3 regions of the Demequina lignilytica genome follow, and region 1 is predicted to be linked to each of the others. Evidence: predicted binding sites of a transcription regulator. Region 1 holds the regulator's gene; each other region holds the start of a gene.
The links. The regulator HrcA, encoded in region 1, represses chaperone genes, less so after heat shock. The targets are predictions, from matches to a motif close to TTNGCACTCGNNNNNNNCGAGTGCNAA.

Region 1 (4,124 bases):
CGATGCACCACACGCCCTGGCCCGCGTCGTCCCAGGTGAGGGCCGTGAGGGGGGCCGCGGACTCCTCGTGGAGCACCAGCACCCGCTCCCCCGCCGCGACGGCGTCGCGCACCAGGCCCGCGAGCTGCCGCGTGGTGGCCACCGGCGCCACCGCGGGCACGGTCGCACGGCGGCTCTGCTTCGCGGCGGCGCGGGCCAGGGACTCCCACTGCCCGCGCGCCTTGTCCGCCTTGGCCCCGCGCCACTGGACGATGCTGCGGTCGGCGGCCCAGGGCACGATCCGGGTCGCGCCGAGCTCGGTGGCGGCCTCGAGCGCCTGCTCGTCGCGGCCTCCCTTGGCGAGCGCCTGGACCAGGGTCAGCGGCGGGTCGTCGTCGCGCGAGACGGCCTCGACCCGGATGGCGAGGCTGCGGTCGCCCGTGGACACGATGGGCCCCCGGGCGCGAAGGCCGGCGCCGTCGACCAGGTCGACCACCTCGCCGACGCGTCTGCGCTGGACCGTGACCGCGTGCCGCGCCTCGTCGCCGTCGAGCTCCAGCACGTCCCCGACCGCCGCGAAGGCCGCGGCGGGCGCGAGGAATACCGGCGCGCTCACGTCCTAGCCGCGCCCCATGAACGCGTCCTTGAGGCGGGAGAACACGCCGCCGCCGATCGGCGCGAGGCGCGCCTCGGGAGCCTCCTCGCCGCGCAGGGCCGCGAGCTGGCGCAGCAGCTCCGCCTGCTCGTCGGTCAGCTCGGTGGGCGTGGTGACGTCGAGGTGCACGAACAGGTCGCCGCGGCCCTGGCGCTGGAGGCGCCCGACGCCCAGGCCGCGGAGCCGCACGGTCGAGCCCGCATGCGTGCCGGCCTTGACGTCGACCTCCTGCGGCCCGTCGAACGTGTCCACCGTCAGCACGGTGCCCAGCGCCGCCGCGGTCATCGGGACCTCGAGCGTGCAGTGCAGGTCGTCCCCGCGGCGCTCGAACACCTTGTCCGCGCGCTCGCGGATCTCGATGTACAGGTCGCCCTTGGGGCCGCCCGCCACGCCGGCGTCGCCACGGCTGGTCATGCGGATCCGCGTGCCCGTCTCGACGCCCGCCGGGATGTCGACCTTGACGGTGTGGCGCGAGTGGGTGCGCCCCTGCCCCGAGCAGTCCGCGCAGGGCGACTCGATGGTCGAGCCGTAGCCGCCGCAGGTCGGGCAGGGCGCGGTGGTCATGACCTGGCCCAGCAGGGACCGCGCGATGCGCTGCACCGAGCCGGTGCCGTTGCACTGGCGGCAGGTCTGCGGCTGGGTGCCGGGCGCGCAGCAGCTGCCGTGGCACGTGCCGCACACGTCGGCGAGGTCCACCTGGATCTCGCGGGTGATGCCGAAGACGGCCTCCTCGAGCGTGACATCCGCGTGCACCAGGGTGTCGCCGCCGCGCTGCGTGCGGGACGCGGGCCCGCGCTGCTGCTGGCCGAACGGGCTCGCGCCGCCGCCGAAGAACGTCTCGAAGATGTCCTCGAAGCCGAAGCCCTGGGCGCCGCCTGCGGCGCCGGACGCGGACCGGGGGTCCACGCCGCGGTCGTACTGCGCTCGCTTGTCGGCGTTGCCCAGCACGTCGTAGGCCGCGGCGACCTCCTTGAAGCGCTCCTCGCCCTCCGCGCCGGCGACGTCGGGGTGCAGCTCGCGCGCGAGCTTCCGGTACGCCTTCTTGATCTCCGCCTCGGATGCGTCCCGTGGGACGCCGAGGACGCCGTAGTAGTCCTTCACCTAGAGCTCCACCACTCTCGACAGATAGCGGGCGACGGCGCGGACCGCGGCCATCGTCCCTGGGTAGTCCATTCGTGTCGGCCCGAGCGCTCCCACCAGGGAGAGCGTGTCGCGCCCGTAGTTCGCGGCGACGATCGACGTGCTGCGCAGCGCCTCGTGGTGAGTCTCGGCGCCGATGCGGACCGAGACATCGTCCCCCTGGTCGGCCATCTCGTGCAACAGCCGCAGCAGCAGCACCTGCTCCTCGAGCGCGTCGAGGACCGGGGCGATGGTGTCCGCCTCGAGGCCCGAGCCCGCTCGCGCCAGGTTCGAGGTGCCCGCGAACATCACGCGCTCGACGGTGCCGGCACGGGTCGCTCCGACGACCACGTCCGCAAGCGTGGCCGCCCACGGGACCTGGCCCGGCTGCGCCGCCCAGGCGCCGAGCGCGGTCGCGAGCGTCGCGCCGCTGAGGCCCTGACCGACCTCGTTGACCTCGCGCACGGCCCTCTCGAACGCCTCGTCCGCGGTCGCCTCGCCGAGCGGGATGGTCTGCTGCTCGACGCGCGCGTCGGCCGAGACCACCACCACGAGCGCCCGCTCGAGGCCGAGCCGCACGAGCTCGACCCGGCGCACGGCCGACTCCCGCAGCGACGGGTACTGGACGACCGCGACCTGGCGGGTCAGCTGGCTGAGCAGGCGCACCGAGCGCTCGACCACGTCGTTGAGGTCGACCGCGTCGGACAGGAAGGTGGCGATCGCGCGCTTGTGCGGGTCGGGGATCGCGGAGGCGGCGAGGTGGTCGACGAAGGACCGGTAGCCGGCATCGGTCGGGATGCGGCCCGCCGACGTATGAGGCTGGGCGATCAGCCCCTCCTCCTCGAGGATCGCCATGTCGTTGCGGATGGTCGCGGAGGAGACGCCCAGGCCCTTGGAGTCCGCGAGCGCCTTGGAGCCAACGGGCTCGTGCGTGGCGACGTAGTCCTCGACGATCGCGCGGAGCACGGCCTGCCGACGTTCCTCGCTCACGCTCGCCTCCTCCGCGCTCTCCCCACCATCCCGTGGGACCAGCCCCGCGGCTGGCACTCTCCGTGGTCGAGTGCCAATAGTAACGCGCGCTCGGGGGGCGGTCGCCGGGCACGCCACGCGGCGCGCGAAACGTGGGCAGGTGCTGACGTACGGGCGGCTTCTGTGTAGATTGCGAGCGTCCGTTCCGCACTCACCTTGGAGGAACCATGACCGACTACCCGCCGCCGCCTCAGGCGCCTCAGCCGCCCGCCGCGCAGCCCCTGTCCGAGTCCGACGAGAAGCTCTGGTCGATCATCGCGCACGTCGGCGTGATCCTGTTCGGGATCATCCCGCCGCTGGTGGTCTGGCTGGTCTTCCGCGACCGGTCCGCGTTCGTGAACGAGGAGGCCAAGGAGGCGCTGAACTGGTCGATCCTCGCGACCATCGGGTACGTCGTCGGCTTCATCACCACGTTCCTGCTCATCGGCTTCCTGATCCTCGCCGTGGTCGGCATCGCCGTGCTCGTCTTCGGCATCATGGCCGCCGTCAAGGTCAGCTCGGGTGAGCACTACCGCTATCCGCTCAACTGGCGCATCGTGAAGTAGGGGTCGCACCCCGACGAAGATCAGGGCCCCGCTCCCCCTCCGGGTGGATGCGGGGCCCTGGCGTCTGTTGGGACGCTGGGAGCATGAACGACACCGACCAGACCCCGGGCTCCCCGCAGCCCGAGCCCGCGCCCGCCGCGGGCGCCGTCCCTCCCTACGCCGCCCCGGCCCCGATGCTCGAGCGCGACGCCCGCACCATGGCCATGCTGGTGCACATCATCGCCGCCGCGGCGATGGTCCTCTCGGCCGGCACGCTCGCCTTCCTGGTGCCGCTGGTGATGTGGCTCGTGTACCGCGAGCGCAGCGCCCTGATCGACCACCACGGCCGGCTCAATCTGAACCTCCAGCTCACCATGCTCGCCGTGATCGTGGGCGGCGTGATCCTCGGGCTCGTGACCATCGGGCTCGGCTTCATCGTCACCATCCCGCTCATGATCGTCTACGGCATCTACGCGCTGGTGATGTCGATCATCGCGGGAGTCCAGGCGAACAACGGCGAGTACTCGCGGATCCCGCTGGTGATCCCGTTCGTGCGCTGACGTCCGCCGCTCGGTGCCCCGCCCCCGCTCGGGTGGCGGGGCACCGTCGCGTCCCGGTCCCGACTCGGGTGGCTCAGAGCGCGGCGGCGCGCTCGAGCGCGTCCTCGATGACGCTCACGAAGAGCTCGACGCCGCCGGCGCGCGGGTGGATGCCGTCCGGGCCCAGGACCGATGTGTCCTGCGCGACGGCCGCGTTCCAGTCCGCAAGCACCACCGTGGGGTGCGCCTCCGCCGCGGCGCGCAGGTCCGCCACAGCGC
Region 2 (4,124 bases), on a different contig from region 1:
CTCAGTCCTCATCGGAGCCCGATCCGGCTCCCCCCGGGACGCTCAGTCCTCATCTGCACGCCCGCGTCCGACGTACGCTCGGGACCATGATCCTCATCGACCCGCCGCTGTGGCCCAACCACGGCACGGTGTGGGGGCACCTGGTCTCGGACGCGTCGCTCGAGGAACTGCACGCGTTCGCGCGCCGGGCGGGGATCCCCGAGCGCGGCTTCGACCGCGACCACTACGACTATCCGATCGCCCGACAGGAGCAGCTGGTCGAGCTGGGCGCCACGCTGGTCTCGACGCGCGAGCTCATCACGCGGCTACGTGCCTCCGGGTTGCGCGTCACGGCGGCCCAGAGGCGCTGAGCCGCGCCCTGCACCTGCCGGCTCCCGCCGCCCGGCTCCGTGCGGGGAGGTGATGGTCGCTCCGCGGACTCCGGTTCTCGCTGCGGGGAGCTCGGCGCAGCGCGCACCCCTGGTTTGGCACTCCACTTCCCCGCAGGAGGCGCGCACCTTCCCCACGCGACCGCCAGCTCCCCGCAGGAGGCGCATCGTCCCGCCCGGGCACGACGAAGGCCCCCGCCCCGGCGAACCGGGAGCGGGGGCCTGCGTCAGTCGGTCGCGAGACCGGGCGGGGTCAGAAGCCCATGCCGCCCATGTCGGGCGCGCCGCCGGCCGGCATGGCCGGCTCGGGCTCGGGCTTGTCGGCGACGACGGCCTCGGTGGTGAGGAAGAGCGCCGCGATGGACGCCGCGTTCTGCAGCGCCGAGCGGGTCACCTTCACCGGGTCGTTGACGCCCGCGGCGAGCAGGTCGACGTACTCGCCGGTCGCGGCGTTGAGGCCGAAGTGGACCGGGAGGCCCTTGACCTTCTCCACGACGACGCCACCCTCGAGGCCGGCGTTGATCGCGATCTGGCGCAGGGGCGCGGTGATCGCGGCCTCGACGATCCGGGCACCGGTCGCCTCGTCGCCCTCGAGCGCGAGGCCCTCGAACGCCGAGGTACCGGCCTGGATGAGGGCCACGCCACCACCGGCGACGATGCCCTCCTCGACGGCGGCCTTCGCGTTGCGGACGGCGTCCTCGATGCGGTGCTTGCGCTCCTTGAGCTCGACCTCGGTGGCCGCGCCCGCCTTGATGACGGCGACGCCGCCCGCGAGCTTGGCGAGGCGCTCCTGGAGCTTCTCGCGGTCGTAGTCCGAGTCCGAGTTGTCGATCTCGGCACGGATCTGGCGCACGCGGCCCTCGATCATCTCCTGCGCACCGGCGCCCTCGACGATCGTGGTCTCGTCCTTGGTGACGACCACCTTGCGCGCCTGGCCGAGCAGCTCGAGACCAGCGTTGTCGAGGGACAGGCCCACCGACTCCGAGATCACGGTGCCGCCGGTCAGGATCGCCATGTCCTGCAGCATCGCCTTGCGGCGGTCGCCGAAGCCGGGCGCCTTGACGGCGACGGCCTTGAAGGTGCCGCGGATCTTGTTCACCACGAGGGTGGCGAGGGCCTCGGACTCGACGTCCTCGGCGATGATCATCAGCGGCTTGCCGGTCTGCATGACCTTCTCGAGCACGGGGACCAGGTCCTTGACGGAGCCGATCTTGGACTCGACGAGCAGTACGTAGGCGTCCTCGAGGACGGCCTCCTGGCGCTCGGGGTCGGTGACGAAGTACGCCGAGAGGAAGCCCTTGTCGAAGCGCATGCCCTCGGTCAGCTCGAGCTCGAGGCCCAGAGCCGAGGACTCCTCGACGGTGATGACACCCTCCTTGCCGACCTTGTCCATCGCCTCGGCGATGAGCTCGCCGATGGCGGGGTCGCCGGCCGAGATGCCCGCGGTCGCGGCGATCTCGTCCTTGGTCTCGACCTCCTTGGCCGCCTTGAGCAGCTCGGCGGTCACGGCCTCGACGGCCTTCTCGATGCCCTTCTTGAGGGCGATCGGGTTGGCGCCGGCGGCGACGTTGCGCAGACCCTGCTGCACGAGCGCCTGGGCGAGCACGGTGGCGGTGGTGGTGCCGTCACCCGCGACGTCGTCGGTCTTCTTGGCGACCTCCTTGACGAGCTCCGCGCCGATCTTCTCGAACGGCTCGTCGAGCTCGATCTCCTTGGCGATGGAGACACCGTCGTTGGTGATGGTCGGGGCGCCCCACTTCTTCTCGAGCACCACGTTGCGGCCCTTGGGGCCAAGCGTGACCTTGACGGCGTCGGCGAGGGCGTTCATGCCCCGCTCCATGCCGCGGCGGGCCTCCTCATCGAAGGCAATGATCTTTGCCATGGGGATGATTCCTCTTCCGATGGAATGCGGCTCCCCCACCGCCCGCGACGGACGATGCGGCGCCCGGCGTTCACGTCACGCCGCGCCCCGCACCTCGGCAGGTGAGCCTTAGGTCTGATTTAGCACTCGCGCAGGGCGAGTGCTAACCGCGATTCTGGCACTCTCACCCGGCGAGTGCAAACCGCGGGGGCGTCGTTCAGCCGATGTTCGCCAAGGGCGAGCCGCGCCTCAGCGCGGGTCGGAGACGATCTGCACCTCGACGTCGGCGTCCGTGGTCGGCTCGCCCTGCACGACCGCGTCGAAGCCGAGCGCGTCGGCGACCGCCTGCGCGGTGTCCGCCATCGCATCGTCCGCGTAGACGACCGTGTTGACGTCGGGCTTGGTGCCGGTGAGGTTGGCGGCGCTGACGGCGGTGAAGCCGGCGTCCTCGAGAAGCGACTGCTGGCCCGCGGCGAGGCCGCCGATGCCGGTGCCGTTGAGCACCGCGACCGCGGCGTCGTACTCGATGACGGGCTCCGGCTCGGCCGTCTCGGTCGGCTCGGGGGTGGCGCTGGCGGACGCGGAGGCCGAGGCGGAGGCGGAGGCCGACGGCGAGGCCTCCACGGAGGCCGTGGCGCTGGGCGTGCTCGACGACTCGGAGCCCGACTCGCCGCTGTTCCACAGGAACTGGGCGATCAGGAAGGCGAGCAGACCGGCGACGATGAACACCACGATCGGCGTGACCACGAGGATCCACCACGGGCGGGGCGCGCGGTGCACGCCCACGGGACCGGCGCTCTCGGCGATCTGGTCGAACTCGTCGCGGGGATACTCGTCAGCCACGGGGAAACCCTACCTTCCGCCTCACGCGTCCCGGGAGCCCATGGCGCGACCACGCTGACGCGCGGCGCGCATGCGGCGCAGGCGACGCACCAGCATCGGGTCGTGGGCCAGGGCCGCGGGAGAGTCGATGAGGGAGTTCAGCACCTGGTAGTACTGCGTCGCGCTGAGGTCGAACAGCTCCCGGATCGCGTCCTCCTTGGCGCCCGCGTAGCGCCACCACTGGCGCTCGAAGGCGAGCACGGAGGAGTCGCGCTCGCTCAACGCGGTGGTCGCGTCGAGCGGCTGCGCCGCGGTGCCGTCCATCGGGGCTCCCTCCAGTCCGGGCACCACCGTAACGCCGCCATGGAGGGACGACGCGCAGGCGCGCTGGTCGGAGCCGGGCCCGCCGCTAGGGTGGCGCCATGGCCGACGCGTGGAAGGACCCGGTGGCGCCCGACTGGGCGGAGGTCCTGGAGCCCGCCGCGGACACGCTCGCCGCGCTCGGCGTCTTCCTGCGCGAGGAGGTCGCCGCCGGCCGCGGCTACCTCCCGGCCTCCGACCGGATCCTCCGCGCGTTCGCTACCCCGCTCGCAGAGGTCCGGGTGCTGATCGTGGGTCAGGACCCGTACCCGACCCCGGGCGACCCGGTGGGTCTCAGCTTCTCGGTGCCGCCCGGACATCCCATGCCGCGGTCGCTCACCAACATCGCGCGGGAGCTGCGGGAGGACACCGGCGCGGTGCTGAGCTCGGGCGACCTCTCGCACTGGGAGCGGCAGGGGGTGATGCTCCTGAACAGGGTGCTCACCGTCTCGCCCGGCCGGCCGGCCTCGCATCGCGGCAAGGGGTGGGAGCAGATCACCGCCCTCGCGATCGAGGCTCTCGCCGCGCGCGGTGGGCCGCTGACCGCGATCCTCTGGGGTCGGGACGCGCAGGCGCTGGGTCCGGTGCTCGGCGACGTGCCGCGCGTCGAGAGCGCGCATCCGTCGCCGCTGAGCGCCTCTCGGGGCTTCTTCGGATCGCGCCCGTTCTCGCGGACCGACGCGGCGCTGGAGGCCCAGGGCGCCGCCCCCATC
Region 3 (4,124 bases), on a different contig from region 1:
TGGCGGACCACCGAGCTCAGGGGGCCCTTGTAGGGCACGCGGCCCTCGATGCCCTCGGGGATCAGGTCGTCGTCGCTCGGGGCGTCCGCCTGGAAGTAGCGGTCCTTCGAGTAGGACGTGCGCCCGCGGGACGCCATGGCGCCCATCGAGCCCATGCCGCGGTAGCTCTTGAACTGCTTGCCGTTGACCAGGACCAGGTCGCCGGGCGTCTCCGCGCAGCCCGCGAACAGCGAGCCGAGCATCACGGACGAGGCGCCGGCGACCAGCGCCTTGGCGATGTCTCCCGAGTACTGGAGCCCGCCGTCCGCGATCACGGGCACGCCCGCGTCCTTCGCGGCCTGCGCGGCCTCGTAGACGGCGGTGACCTGCGGCACTCCGACGCCGGCCACGACGCGGGTGGTGCAGATCGAGCCCGGACCGACGCCCACCTTGACCGCGTCCACGCCGGCCTCGACCAGGGCCCGGGCGCCGTCGCGGGTCGCGACGTTGCCGCCGATCACCTGGACGTGCCGCGTGGCGGGGTCGGACTTGAGGCGCTGGATCATCTCGATCATCTTGCGCGCGTGGCCGTGCGCGGTGTCGACCACCAGCGCATCGACCTCGGCCTCGACCAGGGCGGTCGCGCGCTCCCAGGCGTCGCCGTAGAAGCCCACGGCGGCGGCCACCCGCAGGCGGCCCTCCGCGTCCTTCGACGCCAGGGGGTACTTCTCGGTCTTGACGAAGTCCTTGACGGTGATGAGCCCCGTGAGGCGCCCGTCGGCGTCGACCAGCGGGAGCTTCTCCACCCGGTGCTTGGCGAGCAGCTCCGACGCCTCCTGGTTCGACACGCCCTCACGGGCGGTCACCAGCGGCATCGCGGTCATCTGGTCCGCGACCCGCAGGCGCGCGAAGTCGGCCGTGTTCACGAACCGCAGGTCGCGGTTGGTGATGATGCCCAGCAGGCGGCGGTCCGCGTCGACGACGGGAAGCCCCGAGACGCGGTACTTCGCGCACAGGGCGTCGAGCTCCGCGAGCGTCGCGTCCGGGCCCACGGTGACCGGGTCGGTGATCATCCCGGACTCGGAGCGCTTGACGATCTCGACCTGGTGGGCCTGGTCCTCGATCGACAGGTTGCGGTGCAGCACGCCCATGCCGCCCAGGCGGGCCAGGGCGATGGCGAGGCGTGCCTCGGTGACGGTGTCCATCGCGGCGGAGAGCAGCGGGACGGCGACGGTGATCTCGCGGGTCAGGCGGGTCGAGGTGTCCACCTCGGACGGGATGACGTCGGACTCCCCCGGCAGGAGGAGGACGTCGTCGTAGGTCAGTCCGGTGAACCCGAACGGGTCGTTCTCGGGCGGCGTCATTGGGCCATTCTAGGCCGCGGAGGACGCCGTGCGGCACCGTCCGAAATCGGGGGTTCACAAGCCCCGGGAACAGGTGTTATGAATGGCAGTGAGGGCGGGTGGTGCCCGACGGTGAGATGTCGGTGACCGCTTGGATACCAAGGAAGACACCTACCGGATCGGGCGGCAATGGGGCCGAGCGATCCGCCCGAGACATCCATAGGGGGCACCTCATGGAAGCCGTGGCGAAGCTGCCGGCACCGACGCAGGACCAATGGGAATGGCAATACGAGGGCGCCTGCCGGGGCGCCGATCCCGATCTGTTCTTCCACCCCGAGGGCGAACGCGGCGCGGCGAGGCGCCGGCGGGCCGAGAACGCCAAGGAGTTCTGCGCCCGCTGCCCCGTGCTGGACCTCTGCCGCGAGCGCTCGCTCATGGCGCGCGAGCCGTTCGGCGTGTGGGGCGGCCTCAGCGAGGACGAGCGCCACGCGATGCTGAGCAACAGGCTGCGCGCGGCCAGCTGACCCGACGACGCAGAAGGCTCCCGGGCGGATGCCCGGGAGCCTTCTGACGTGCGCGGCTGGTCAGCCGACGATGGCGAGCAGGTCGCGCGCGGAGAGGATCAGGAACTCCTCGCCGGCGTACTTGACCTCGGTGCCGCCGTACTTGCTGTAGATCACGCGGTCGCCGACGTTGACGTCGAGCGGAACGCGGTTGCCGTTGTCGTCGATGCGACCCGGACCCACGGCCACGACCTCGCCCTCCTGGGGCTTCTCCTTGGCCGTGTCAGGGATCACGAGTCCGGACGCGGTGGTCGTCTCGGCGGCAGCCGCCTTGACGACGACCTTGTCCTCCAGAGGCTTGATGGAGACCGACACTGCGGACCTCACCTTCCCTTGTCGAAGTGTGTGTGGTGCGGACCCTGTCTGCCGTCGCGGGGGTCAGACGTGGCTCCGCGCTCGTGGTGAGCAACGCCAATTTAGCACTCTGGGAGCGCGAGTGCTAACGCGGGCGCGGCTGTTCGCCCCGCGTGAAAAGATCGGCGCATGGACGCCGCGACCGCCCGCCTCACGGTGAGCCCCGCCTGCCTGTCGCTCGCGGAGCAGCTGCGCGAGGTCGCCCCCGCCGACGAGCTCCGCGTGGGCGAGCGCCTGCGTCGCGAGGGCCACGACGGCGCGCTGGTCGCGGCGGCGATGACCCTCGCCGGGCTCCGCCGCGAGGCGCGCGCACGTCTCGGGGAGCAGGCCGACGCGCTGGTGCTGCATCGCGCGGGGCTCGAGCAGGCGACGCGCGCCGTGGTGGCCGGGCTCCACGCGGAGCGCTTCGCGGAGGCGGGCTGCGCCCGCGTCGCCGACCTCACCTGCGGCCTGGGGCTCGACGCGCGCGCCATCGCCGCGCGAGGCATCGCCGTGACGGCGTTCGAGGCCGACGAGGCCACCGCCGTGCTCGCGCGCCGCAACCTTGCGCCATGGCCGGAGTCGCGGGTGCTCCACGGCGACTCCCTCGAGGGCCTCGCGGCCCTGGCGGACGATGCGGTGGACGGGGTGTTCGCCGACCCGGCCAGGCGCAGCGCACGGGGACGCCACCACGACCCCGCCGACTACTCGCCGCGCCTCGACGCGGTGATCGAGCTGCGGGGCTCCGTGCGCGCGCTCGGCGTCAAGGTCGGACCCGGGATCCCCCACGCGGCGATCCCGGCCGACATGGAGGCGCAGTGGGTCAGCGTGGACGGGGACGTCGTCGAGGCCGGCCTGTGGGCGGGCGACGCGTCGCGCGGCGCGGGTCACTCCGCGCTCGTGATCTCCGACGGGGACGCGCACGAGCTCGCGGGTCCGACCGACCGCGGCGAGGCGGGACCGCTGGACGCCTACCTGCTCGAGCCCGACGGCGCCGTGATCCGCGCGGGCCTGGTCGGAGAGCTCGCCGCACGGATCGGCGCGCACCTGGTCGACCCGACCATCGCCTATCTGACCGCGGCGCACGTCGAGGCGACGCCCTTCGCCCGCGCCTACCGGGTGATCGAGACGCTGCCGCTGGACGTGAAGCGGCTCGCGGCGGCGCTCCGGGCCCGCGACGTGGGCGCGGTCGACATCAAGAAGCGCGGGGTCGACCTCACCCCCGAGCAGCTCCGGCCGCGCCTCAAGCTGAAGGGGACCCGTCGCGAGACCCTGGTCCTCACCCGCGTCGCCGGGAGGCACACCGCGCTGATCGTCGAGCCCGTCTGACCCGTTCAGGCGCCCCACGCGAGCGAGACCGCGAGCACCAGCATCACCGTCGCGATGACGCCGTCGAGGATCCTCCACGCCCCCGGCCGGTCGAGCACGCCGCTCAGCAGCCGCGCGCCGTAGCCCAGGCCGGTGAACCACACCACGCTGCCGGTCACCGCGCCCGCGGCGAAGATCCACCGCGCCTCGCCGTAGGAGCCCGCCACGGACCCCAGCAGCAGCACGGTGTCGAGGTAGACGTGGGGGTTGAGCCACGTGAGCGCGAGCGCGGTCGCCGCGACCGCCCGCAGGCCCGCACCCGTCGCGACCGTGCGACCGCCGGTGCCGGCGTGGCCGGCGGCGGCGCCACCCGCATCGTCCGGATGCAGGGTCTCGCCGCCCTTCCACGCGCGCCTCGCCGCGAGCAGCGCGTAGCCGAGCAGGAAGGCGGCGCCCGCCCACCGCGCGCCCGTCTCGAGCCACGGGCGCGAGGCGATGGCGGCGCCCATCCCGGACACGCCGAGCGCGATCAGCAGAGCGTCCGAGACCGCGCAGATCAGCACCACCGCGCCCACATGCTCCCGCCGCAGGCCCTGGC

Region 2: groL (chaperonin GroEL) is a predicted target of HrcA. The motif match lies at 2,370-2,396, and genes of this name have one in related genera.
Region 3: groES (co-chaperone GroES) is a predicted target of HrcA. The motif match lies at 2,302-2,328, and genes of this name have one in related genera.

Annotation. Positions count from the first base shown of each region.
Region 1 covers NZ_JAUHPZ010000001.1:607,114-611,237, forward strand. The annotation lists gene QQX13_RS02725 (16S rRNA (uracil(1498)-N(3))-methyltransferase) at 1-595, opposite strand, end outside; gene dnaJ (molecular chaperone DnaJ) at 599-1,735, opposite strand; gene hrcA (heat-inducible transcriptional repressor HrcA) at 1,736-2,743, opposite strand; gene QQX13_RS02740 (DUF4870 domain-containing protein) at 2,950-3,327, shown strand; gene QQX13_RS02745 (DUF4870 domain-containing protein) at 3,411-3,866, shown strand; gene QQX13_RS02750 (acyltransferase family protein) at 3,940-4,124, opposite strand, start outside.
Region 2 covers NZ_JAUHPZ010000003.1:197,943-202,066, forward strand. The annotation lists gene QQX13_RS07050 (DUF4031 domain-containing protein) at 87-350, shown strand; gene groL (chaperonin GroEL) at 622-2,250, opposite strand; gene QQX13_RS07060 (LytR C-terminal domain-containing protein) at 2,479-3,072, opposite strand; gene QQX13_RS07065 (DUF3263 domain-containing protein) at 3,094-3,375, opposite strand; gene QQX13_RS07070 (uracil-DNA glycosylase) at 3,474-4,124, shown strand, end outside.
Region 3 covers NZ_JAUHPZ010000002.1:151,320-155,443, reverse strand. The annotation lists gene guaB (IMP dehydrogenase) at 1-1,343, opposite strand, end outside; gene QQX13_RS04380 (WhiB family transcriptional regulator) at 1,556-1,846, shown strand; gene groES (co-chaperone GroES) at 1,907-2,200, opposite strand; gene QQX13_RS04370 (THUMP-like domain-containing protein) at 2,369-3,547, shown strand; gene QQX13_RS04365 (LysE/ArgO family amino acid transporter) at 3,553-4,124, opposite strand, start outside.